One region of the Bacillus sp. PK6-16 genome, then DNA from elsewhere that is predicted to be linked to it. Evidence: a T-box and tRNA genes for the amino acid it is inferred to sense, from the RefSeq annotation. Region 1 holds a T-box; the other regions hold tRNA genes.
The links. A T-box is a leader RNA that pairs with one kind of tRNA and senses whether it is charged. The one in region 1 lies ahead of ileS2 (isoleucine--tRNA ligase), so its partner is inferred to be a tRNA-Ile.
Positions count from the first base shown of each region.

Region 1 (3,288 bases):
ATGTCTCCGCCTAATTGATCCATAATTTTCTTCGGTACGACGATGTTTCCAATCGACTTACTCATCTTACGTCCTTCACCATCTAGTACGAAACCGTGACTTAGTACGCCTTTATATGGAGCTTTACCTGTTACAGCAACTGCTGTTGATAATGAAGAGTTAAACCAACCACGATACTGGTCAGATCCTTCTAAATATAAATCAGCTGGACGCTGTAAATCTTCGCGCTCTTCTAATACCGCTTGGTGAGAAGAACCTGAATCGAACCATACATCCATGATGTCTGTTTCTTTACGGAATTCGCCATTTGGGCTACCTGGATGTGTAAATCCTTCTGGTAATAGATCTTTCGCTTCACGCTCGAACCATACGTTAGAACCGTGTTCACGGAATAAATCTGCTACATGGTTAATTGTTTCATCCGTAATAATTGGATCACCATTCTCAGCATAGAATACCGGAATTGGCACACCCCATGCACGCTGACGAGAAATACACCAGTCACCACGGTCACGAACCATATTATGAAGACGAGTTTCTCCCCATGCTGGTACCCATTTTGTTTCTGCTACAGCTTCTATTAATTCTTTACGGAATGCTTCAATAGATGCAAACCACTGTGCTGTCGCACGGAAAATAATTGGTTTTTTCGTTCTCCAATCATGTGGGTATGAATGTGTAATGAATGTTAGTTTCAGTAACGCGCCTACTTCTTCTAATTTTTCTGTAATTGGTTTGTTAGCTTTATCATAGAATAAGCCTTCAAATCCAGGTGCCTCATTTGTTAATACACCTTTATCATCGACTGGGCAAAGTACTTCTAATCCATACTTTTTACCAACAACGAAGTCATCTTCCCCGTGTCCTGGTGCTGTATGAACACAACCTGTACCTGCATCTGTTGTTACGTGGTCTCCTAGCATAACTAATGAATCACGATCGTAGAATGGATGTTTTGCAACTGTGTACTCAAGTTCGCTACCTTTTACTGTTTTCACAACTTCAGCATTTTCCCACTCTAACGTTTTTGCAACTGTCTCAAACAGCTCAGAAGCAATGATATATTTCTCATCGTTTACTTTTACAATGCTATATTCAAGCTCTGGGTGAACAGAAATACCTAAGTTTGCAGGTAATGTCCAAGGTGTCGTTGTCCAAATGATGTACTTTTCATCACCTTCTAATACGTTCTTTCCATCTTTTACAGGGAATGCTACGTAAATAGATGCTGATTTTTTATCTTGATATTCAATTTCAGCTTCCGCTAAAGCAGATTCACTCGTTGGAGACCAGTAAACTGGTTTTTGACCTTTATAGATATAACCTTTTTTCGCCATGTCACCAAACACTTTAATTTGTTGTGCTTCATAAGCTGGCTCTAAAGTAATATATGGATTATCCCAATCTGCACGTACACCTAGACGCTTAAATTGTTCACGTTGACGTTCTACTTGTTCATATGCATACTCTGCACATAACTTACGGAATTCAGCAACTGTCATTTCTTTACGTTTTACACCTTTATTTGTTAAAGCTTGTTCAATTGGTAAACCGTGCGTATCCCATCCTGGAACATATGGCGCACTAAAACCAGTCATTGATTTATAACGAACAATAAAGTCTTTTAATACTTTATTTAATGCATGTCCCATATGAATGTCACCATTCGCATATGGAGGTCCATCATGCAATACAAATAAAGGACGTCCTTTTGTATGTTCTTGTACTTTTTCGTAAATATTCATTTCAGCCCATTTTTCTTGCATTGCAGGCTCACGTTTTGGTAAATTCCCACGCATTGGGAACTCTGTTTTTGGCATCAGTAATGTATTTTTGTACTCCATGCTCAATTCCTCCTTACATGTATAAAAGAAACACTTAAAAAACGGAATAAAAAAGAGACCTTCTCATCCCAAAAAGGGACGAGAAAGTCTCCCGCGGTACCACCCTAGTAGATCATATACATATGTATAGAATCCTCTTTATATTCTTAACGCGAATACACGCCTACGCTTACTCTATTTGTTCAGCGCGGAACTCCAGGGTGATATTCCCACTATCTCCTTATCCTGAGCTTACACCATCCTCAGTTCGCTATATAAGGTTTGAAAAGGTACTTATCCCTATCTTCGTTTTTCTTAATAAATATGTTGTTTAAAATTATATGTAATAATGAGAAAAACGTCAAGCTTACACTGTTTCTTCTTTTTTCAACAGTTCATCTACTTCGTCTTCTAATTCAATTAGTTTATCCCAATCATCGTTGTTTAACATCTCAAGCTGTGTTTCTAATAACATACGGAAACGAGTTCGGAATACTTTCGCTTGTTTCTTTAGCTCTTCAATATCAAAAGCAACTTTTCTTGATTTTACTAATGCTTCGTTAATAATACGATCAGCATTCTTTTCAGCTTCACGCACAATTAATTTCGCTTCTTTTTGCGCATTACGTTTTACTTCTTCCGCTGCTTCTTGTGCAACGACGATAGATTTGTTTAACGTATCTTCAATATTAGAGAAATGATCTAACTTCCCTTCTAACTGCGCAACTTTTTCTTCTAAAGCTTTTTTCTCACGAATGACCAATTCATAATCTTTGATAATTTGATCAAGAAACTCATTTACTTGATCTTCATCATAGCCACGGAATCCGCGACCAAATTCTTTGTTATGAATATCTAATGGTGTTAACGGCACAACGCCACCTCCAAGTAGTTATCTAAATTTCCTCTTTCAATTATATCTTTTCTTCGACAAAATAGGAGGATTTCCTTCTAAAAAACCAATCATTTTAGTATACCATACAAAATTCTCCATTTGTCGCGTTTTGTTCTACCTTCTACAGAAAATAATTTACTTCGGCCATATCCTCTAACAGAAAAAACATCTCCTGGATAGCATTCATAAGAAGTTTGCTCCACTGTTTTCCAATTGACTTTTACTAAACCATTTTTTATGAAAGGTTGTACTTTCTGTCTAGATAAATGTAACATTTCAGCTAACATAACATCTAAACGAAGTGAAGAAACCGTTCCAGATTTCTCTCCCCACGTTTCATCTATCTGTAGAATTTGTTCTCCTTGCACTGACGCTAAAGAGACTTTTACTTTCCCTATTGATTGTAAGTTCATCTCAATATACGATACAATTTCTTTCGCAACTACAATTTGGGCACGATTTTCTTGCAGCAAAATATCACCACATTTTTCTCTTGTTAAACCAAGAGACATAAATGTACCTAATATTTGCCTATGTTCTAGCGTATAAAACTTGGAAGGATAGTCAATT
Region 1 covers NZ_CP096511.1:1,513,018-1,516,305, reverse strand. Annotated here, with positions in the region: gene ileS2 (isoleucine--tRNA ligase) at 1-1,844, opposite strand, end outside; T-box leader at 1,916-2,139, opposite strand; gene divIVA (septum site-determining protein DivIVA) at 2,191-2,697, opposite strand; gene M1D66_RS07970 (YlmH family RNA-binding protein) at 2,787-3,288, opposite strand, start outside.

Region 2 (3,288 bases), on a different replicon from region 1:
ACTCCTGTTGGATGGTCTTACCCCTGTCAAGTAGACAGTAATAGATTAGATGCCTTTTCATTAAGCAGCCTTAGTTCCAAATTCAATAGGACTAAGGTTGTTTAATCTTTTTTGAAATCTTTTGTTATTGTAATAGCTAGTAGCCTTAAAAACTTCTGCCTTTTCATGAAACGTATGTCTATAGCCTTAAAATGACTAAAAAAGCTCTCTATACATGCATTATCATAACAATTTCCCTTCCTAGACATACTTACAGTTATTTTGTTCTTTTTAAGTAATTGGTTATATTTTTTTGACGTATACTGATAACCTCGGTCGCTATGTAATACTGTTTCGTGGACTTTTCTTTTTCTCAAGGCTTTATTGACTGTATCTGTAACTAATTTTAAATTGTTGTATTCACCCATTTGATAGGCCACAACTTCGTTATTGTAAAGGTCTAGTATCACTGAAAGATATATGCGCTTAGTATTAAAGGGAAGATAGGTTATATCTGTAACCCATTTTTCATTTGGTCTTGTAGTTGAAAACTCTCTGTTTAACAGATTTTCCGACACGACGCATTGTTCTTTTAAACCAAAATGTCTCCACTTTTTCTTTCGAATCTTAGCTTGTAGCCCCATTCTCCTATTTTAGACATGATAAATTGGTTCTCTTTCATCTTTTCAGTGGAATCGTTGATTCTTTTTTCCCACTTATAATATCCACTTCTTGAAACACCTGCAATTTCACAAAGCAATACAATTGAAAAATTCTGTTTTAAGGTATGAATGACCTCATATTCTACTGATTTACTTTTTTTGACCTCATCCCCCTTTTCGTAGCTAATAGCTTTTTTAAGTATGCGTTTTCCGCCTCTAATCGTTGTATTCTAGCATCTTGACTTATTTTATTTGTTTATTTGAATCCACCACGTTTTTCTTGTAGGCCCAGAATACCCTCATTTTTATATTTTTTAATCCATCTATCTATAACTGAATATGTAACTCCTAATTCCTTTCCAATTAACTTGCTTCCAATTCCTCTATGTAAGTATAATTCAATGGCTTTCATTTTAAAATCAATTGAAAAAGTTCTTCTAATTTTCCCCATAAAAAATCCCCTCCATAATAAACAGTAAAGTAACTTTCTTTCAACTGTCTACTATAAGGGGATCATATCAGGATACAGAAATCATCTTCTTAATGTTGCCTAACTTTTTTCAAATGTCCTTTACAAAGGGTACAGATTATGTGTCTTTTTTTATATGCGCTGATATACTTATATACATTCAGGGGACCTTTAGCTCAGTTGGTCAGAGCAGGCGGCTCATAACCGTCCGGTCGTAGGTTCAAATCCTACAAGGTCCATTTTAGTTTTTAACGTCAGATGTTATAATCAAATCATCATCACAAAATATCTTAGTCGCTCTAAGCTTCTAGGAAAGGAATCCGTTGGATATTGTAAAGGATTCTTTTTATTAGACTGGCTCCTTTTATTAACAAATTTCATAATATAAAATTAGCCGTTTACTAATTGTTATTTCTTCAAATTCAAATCCACTATTAAGGTGTTCTCTTCAGGACATCTTTTCTTTTTATAAAACACAATGATATACTTTCAAAACAATAAATTTATATATAATCAGCTGGATAGATAAAGCTACAGGAATGTAAGCATGCCCAGTTCTTGCTCAACCTAAAAAGTTAATAATCATTTCAGGTTGCATAAAACCATACACCATAATCGACGAGCGATCACCTGGATACTAAAAAGAAATCCAATGTGATAACGCATCAAAATCTTCTTTTAATTGTTTGTACATAATTTTCACATCTCGCCAAAGAAAGGCGATTTAATAAGGATTTCTGCAGCCACCTTCCAATTCCCCCCCAATAACTTCATAACGTTCCGACCATAGAATTCATTGTAACTAAATAGGATTGTATTTGTCTCATGAAAACCATACAACCAAATTAATACAAATAAAACTGGAAGGTAATAGATTAGTTTTACGACTCCTTACGCAAGAGAACGATACCATATTTCTTTTATAATTTTACTTCTAGACGGAAAATGGAGTGTGAATTCATACCAAATTATTACACAAATAGCTCCATACCTTTACAATCGATTGTCATGCCAAAAATTTAATATCAGATGTTCTTTTTCACTATACGCTTTGAATATATATCCCTTATTCTTTAGCTGCTTAATGATTTCCTGTAAAGCTTTAACCGATTGGAGATGTATGTCATGCATTAATACAATTTCTTGGTCTTTATTTGCTTGTGATACAACATTTTCAACTATCTTAGGAACAGATTGTTCTAATGGGATTTTGTTATACTTCCAGTCTAAAGAATCAATTGTCCAATCCCAAATTTTAAATCCAGCTTCAGCTAATTTATCGCGCAAATCTTGAATTAATCCAGGCTTTGATCCATATGGTGGTCTACAAAGTATCGGATTCTTATCTATAATACGTTGAAGGATTTGTTGAACTTGTTTCATTTCAGCCAAAAAACTTCCTTGCGTGTATAATTTTTTGTAATCATGTGTCATACTATGCAGACCTACGTAGTGGCCATTTTGTTTTTCACTTTTTATTAAATCTGGAAATTGTTCTGCATGTGAACCAATTACAAAAAATGTCGCTTTTACATTCTCTTGTTTTAAAATATTTAAAACTTCTTGTGTATATTTTCCTGGTCCATCATCAAAAGTTAAATATATAACTTTTTTATTTTGCGTTTCCTTCTTACCTTCTCCTTTTTCTTGTTTAGTTTTTATCTGAGATTCTTTTTCTTTTTTTAATTGCGCTACATCGGATTTAATACTAGACTCATTTTTTGCTCTTGCTCCAGCACTAGAAAAATAAGAAAATACAAATACCCCGATAAAAAATAAAATTAAAACCATTACGCTTTTTCTTATCATTCCAAATACCTCCTTCAATTCTATACAATGATTAATAATTCCCTATCTTTCTAAGAAAATCGTAATCATTACTGTTTTCAATTTAAAATACGTCTTTTATAAACTTTGATTCCAACAACCACTATCACTTCCCTACCTAATTAAGTTGATTACGAGATAAGTATATGTTTCTGGAAACAAACTGTAAAATAAGTACAATTGATTTCACCCATCATTTTTTATGATGAATTTTATACACACTTTTTGCATATTAAGAGTTATGTATAATAAATACTCTAAAAACACCATAACATAAACAATTTTTTGGGATTGATAACATACATTTCACCTTGAATTTTCTTAAGATTAGCACCTTTTCAAGGAGAATAC
Region 2 covers NZ_CP096512.1:327,405-330,692, forward strand. Annotated here, with positions in the region: partial or broken gene M1D66_RS28870 (IS3 family transposase) at 1-15, shown strand, start outside; gene M1D66_RS28875 (IS3 family transposase) at 102-623, opposite strand; partial or broken gene M1D66_RS28880 (transposase) at 784-1,092, opposite strand; tRNA gene M1D66_RS28885 (tRNA-Ile) at 1,276-1,349, shown strand; gene M1D66_RS28890 (teichoic acid D-Ala incorporation-associated protein DltX) at 1,810-1,986, opposite strand; gene M1D66_RS28895 (polysaccharide deacetylase family protein) at 2,104-2,937, opposite strand.
Region 2: it has a tRNA-Ile gene. The T-box ahead of ileS2 (isoleucine--tRNA ligase) is inferred to sense a tRNA for this amino acid. The anticodon was not compared.

Region 3 (3,288 bases), 340 kb from region 1:
TCACGAATAGATCGCTCTCCTTATAAAAGAAGTTTCTTATTTAGTCCCTCATATCAATGATAGTATACGTGATATAGGGCTATAGAAACCGAAGTACTCGGTTTCACTTTTACTATTGTATCAGCGCCTTTATGTAATTGACAAGGATTAAGTGATAGCTTATTGATATAACGGGAATTTATAAGACTTTCCAATTTGTATTTTTGTAGCAGAGGTACTTTTGTTTAATTGTTTAAAGTCGTCAATGACTTTTTCTATGGAAGGAATTTTTTTCTTGTTAATTTGTTCTGTAATAGAAAGAACTGTCTCACCAGTTTTTACTTCAATTGTTTTATAAGATACATCCGTTTCTTTTTCTGTTTTGTTCGCTTTATTTTGTTGACTGTCTGTGTTTTCTTTTTTAATTGTTTGAGCAGCAGTTGTTTTTTTATATGAACTTAACATCGGTAAAGTACCGATTTTTATATCGTAATAAAATATATAACCGAGAACAAGCACGAATAGGAATATACCTAATCTCTTCATATTCTTCACTCCTTTGCTAGGAATATATGCTTGTCCAAAAAAAAAATGCCTATTTAGGCATTTTTTTTCGTTCTTATTTTTCTTTCGGTTTTGGAACTTCTTTAATTGTTAAGTACAGAACAATTAAAACAACTGCGATATAGATGAATGTTGATCCAGGTACGACAATCTTGCATGCATCCATAATCATAAAGAAGATTGTTGGAATTGTGTAGCTGTATGCAGTTAGTGTCCAAACTTGTTTATAGGATAGTTTACGTTGACCGCTCATAGCAGAACCGATGAACGCAAGTAAAGTCACGCCTACAAAAGTTATGAATAATTGGAATAGGTACACTAAGAATCCAATAACAAATAATAAAATTGGATAAATATTATCGAATAAAGAAATGAATTCTTGTAGATCTTTTTTCTCAAGAGATGCACCTAACAAATCGTTATAAGAATACGTTTGTGTTTGACCATTTCCCATAGAGACTACTTTATCTTTTAAAACAAATAAACCTGTTTTATTTTGATATTTTTCTAGGTCTGTTGAATTTGGATCAAATACGAAAAGTGTATTTCCTTCTTCTTTTTCAATAGGTTGATCAATATCGGCTTTTAGTTCGCCATTTTCGATTTTAAAATCAGGTAAATCTTTATCGATGACTTGATTTACCATGCCAACACCATCCTGGATAAAACTACCGTACAAAAAAGTTCTTGGAATAGTAGTAATTAAGCAAAGTAGCATAATATACAAAATGGTTTTACCGATTTTTTGAAAACGGAATAGCGCCATATCTTTAGGCGAGTATATGCTTTTTACGAATTGGGTAAATATGGACATAGATTCACTTCCTTTATGTATGTATAAAATCATTGTAACGTAGGAATCTAGAGAATCTCAAGATATATTATATTTACATATAGTGGAGATAACTAAATTTCTTTTATTAACTTTCTTCTTTTAAATAAGAAAAATACAATTGACACTTTTCTTTTCTATATGGTAAATTTATCTTACATTTCTTAAAGAGCATATCCGATAGGAATTCCTTTATTTGATATGTTGTTACATACATAATTGTGGACCCTTAGCTCAGCTGGTTAGAGCAGACGGCTCATAACCGTCCGGTCGTAGGTTCGAGTCCTACAGGGTCCATATCCATTTCGCATGTTTATTATGTTAGCAGGAAGCTTCCTTGTAGAAGGAAGCTTTTTTTACGGAATATATGAGCATTTTAATTGAAAAGAAGTGGGAATTTTGCTACTTTAATGATAGCAAGACAATGTGATTTATTTGTTTGCACCCTATGGCAATTAGGGTAGAATGAAGTTGTATGTCACTTAAGTGGCAATACATAAACTGGGAGGAATATAACAATGGCAAAACACGAATTACCAAATTTACCTTATGCGTATGATGCTTTAGAGCCTCACTTTGACAAAGAAACAATGAACATCCATCATACAAAACATCACAACACGTACATTACAAACTTAAACGCTGCTTTAGAAGGTCATGCAGAATTAGCTGACAAAAGCGTAGAAGAATTAGTTGCAAACTTAAACGAAGTACCAGAAGCAATCCGTACAGCAGTACGTAACAATGGTGGCGGACATGCTAACCATACATTCTTCTGGACAATCCTATCTCCAAACGGCGGAGGACAACCTGTAGGTGAACTTGCAACTGCAATTGAAGCAAAATTCGGTAGCTTCGATGCATTCAAAGAAGAATTCGCAAAAGCTGGCGCAACTCGCTTCGGTTCTGGTTGGGCTTGGTTAGTAGTAAACAATGGTGAGTTAGAAGTAACAAGCACTCCAAACCAAGATTCTCCTTTAACTGAAGGTAAAACTCCAGTTATCGGTTTAGATGTTTGGGAGCATGCTTACTACTTAAACTACCAAAACCGTCGTCCAGACTACATCGGCGCATTCTGGAACGTTGTAGATTGGAACGCTGCTGAAAAACGTTACCAAGAAGCAAAATAATCGTAATAAATATAGAAAAAGCTAGGGGAGAGCTCCTAGCTTTTTTCTATGCTTTCCTTTTACATAATTGGGCTTGTCTTTGGAAGACTAGAACATGAAGTAAAGGAGAGTTGTGTATGAAATGGAAACATATAATTGGTGACGTTGAAGTGAATCGGGATTTAGTGTTATTGCTCCTTATAGGAGGTTTATACACGCTCGCAATTTCTTTATCGAATACGTTTGTAAATATTTATTTATGGAAACAAACACAAAATTATGTGAATCTTGGCTTGTATAATTTAGCCAGCGTGGTATTACAGCCTCTCACATTTCTTGTAGGGGGAAAATTAGCGAAACGTATCGATCGCTCGATTTTATTACGAATAGGAGTAGGGACGCTCGCAATTTTTTTTATTGTTGTCTTAGTAGCAGGGAAAAGTGCTTCTCAGTATATTTTATTAATGGGGGCTCTTTTAGGAGTAGGATACGGTTTTTACTGGTTGGCTTTTAACTTATTGACATTTGAAATTACAGAACCAGAAACAAGAGATTTCTTTAATGGGTTTCTTGGACTTCTTACATCCTTCTCTGGAATGATTGGACCAATAGCAGCAGGATACACAATTTCACGTATGGAGAAATGGAGTGGCTATACTGTTATATTCTTTCTTTCATTAGTTCTATTTGCAATTGCTGTCGTCTTAAGCTTCTTTTTATCTAAAAGAGAATGTGAAGGGCGTTATGAAATCGTGCAAGTATTGAAAGAACGACGGATTGATAAAAATTGGGGAAAGATTACAC
Region 3 covers NZ_CP096511.1:1,171,487-1,174,774, forward strand. Annotated here, with positions in the region: gene yqfZ (protein YqfZ) at 160-525, opposite strand; gene yqgB (protein YqgB) at 599-1,357, opposite strand; tRNA gene M1D66_RS06050 (tRNA-Ile) at 1,599-1,672, shown strand; gene sodA (superoxide dismutase [Mn]) at 1,894-2,505, shown strand; gene M1D66_RS06060 (MFS transporter) at 2,622-3,288, shown strand, end outside.
Region 3: it has a tRNA-Ile gene. The T-box ahead of ileS2 (isoleucine--tRNA ligase) is inferred to sense a tRNA for this amino acid. The anticodon was not compared.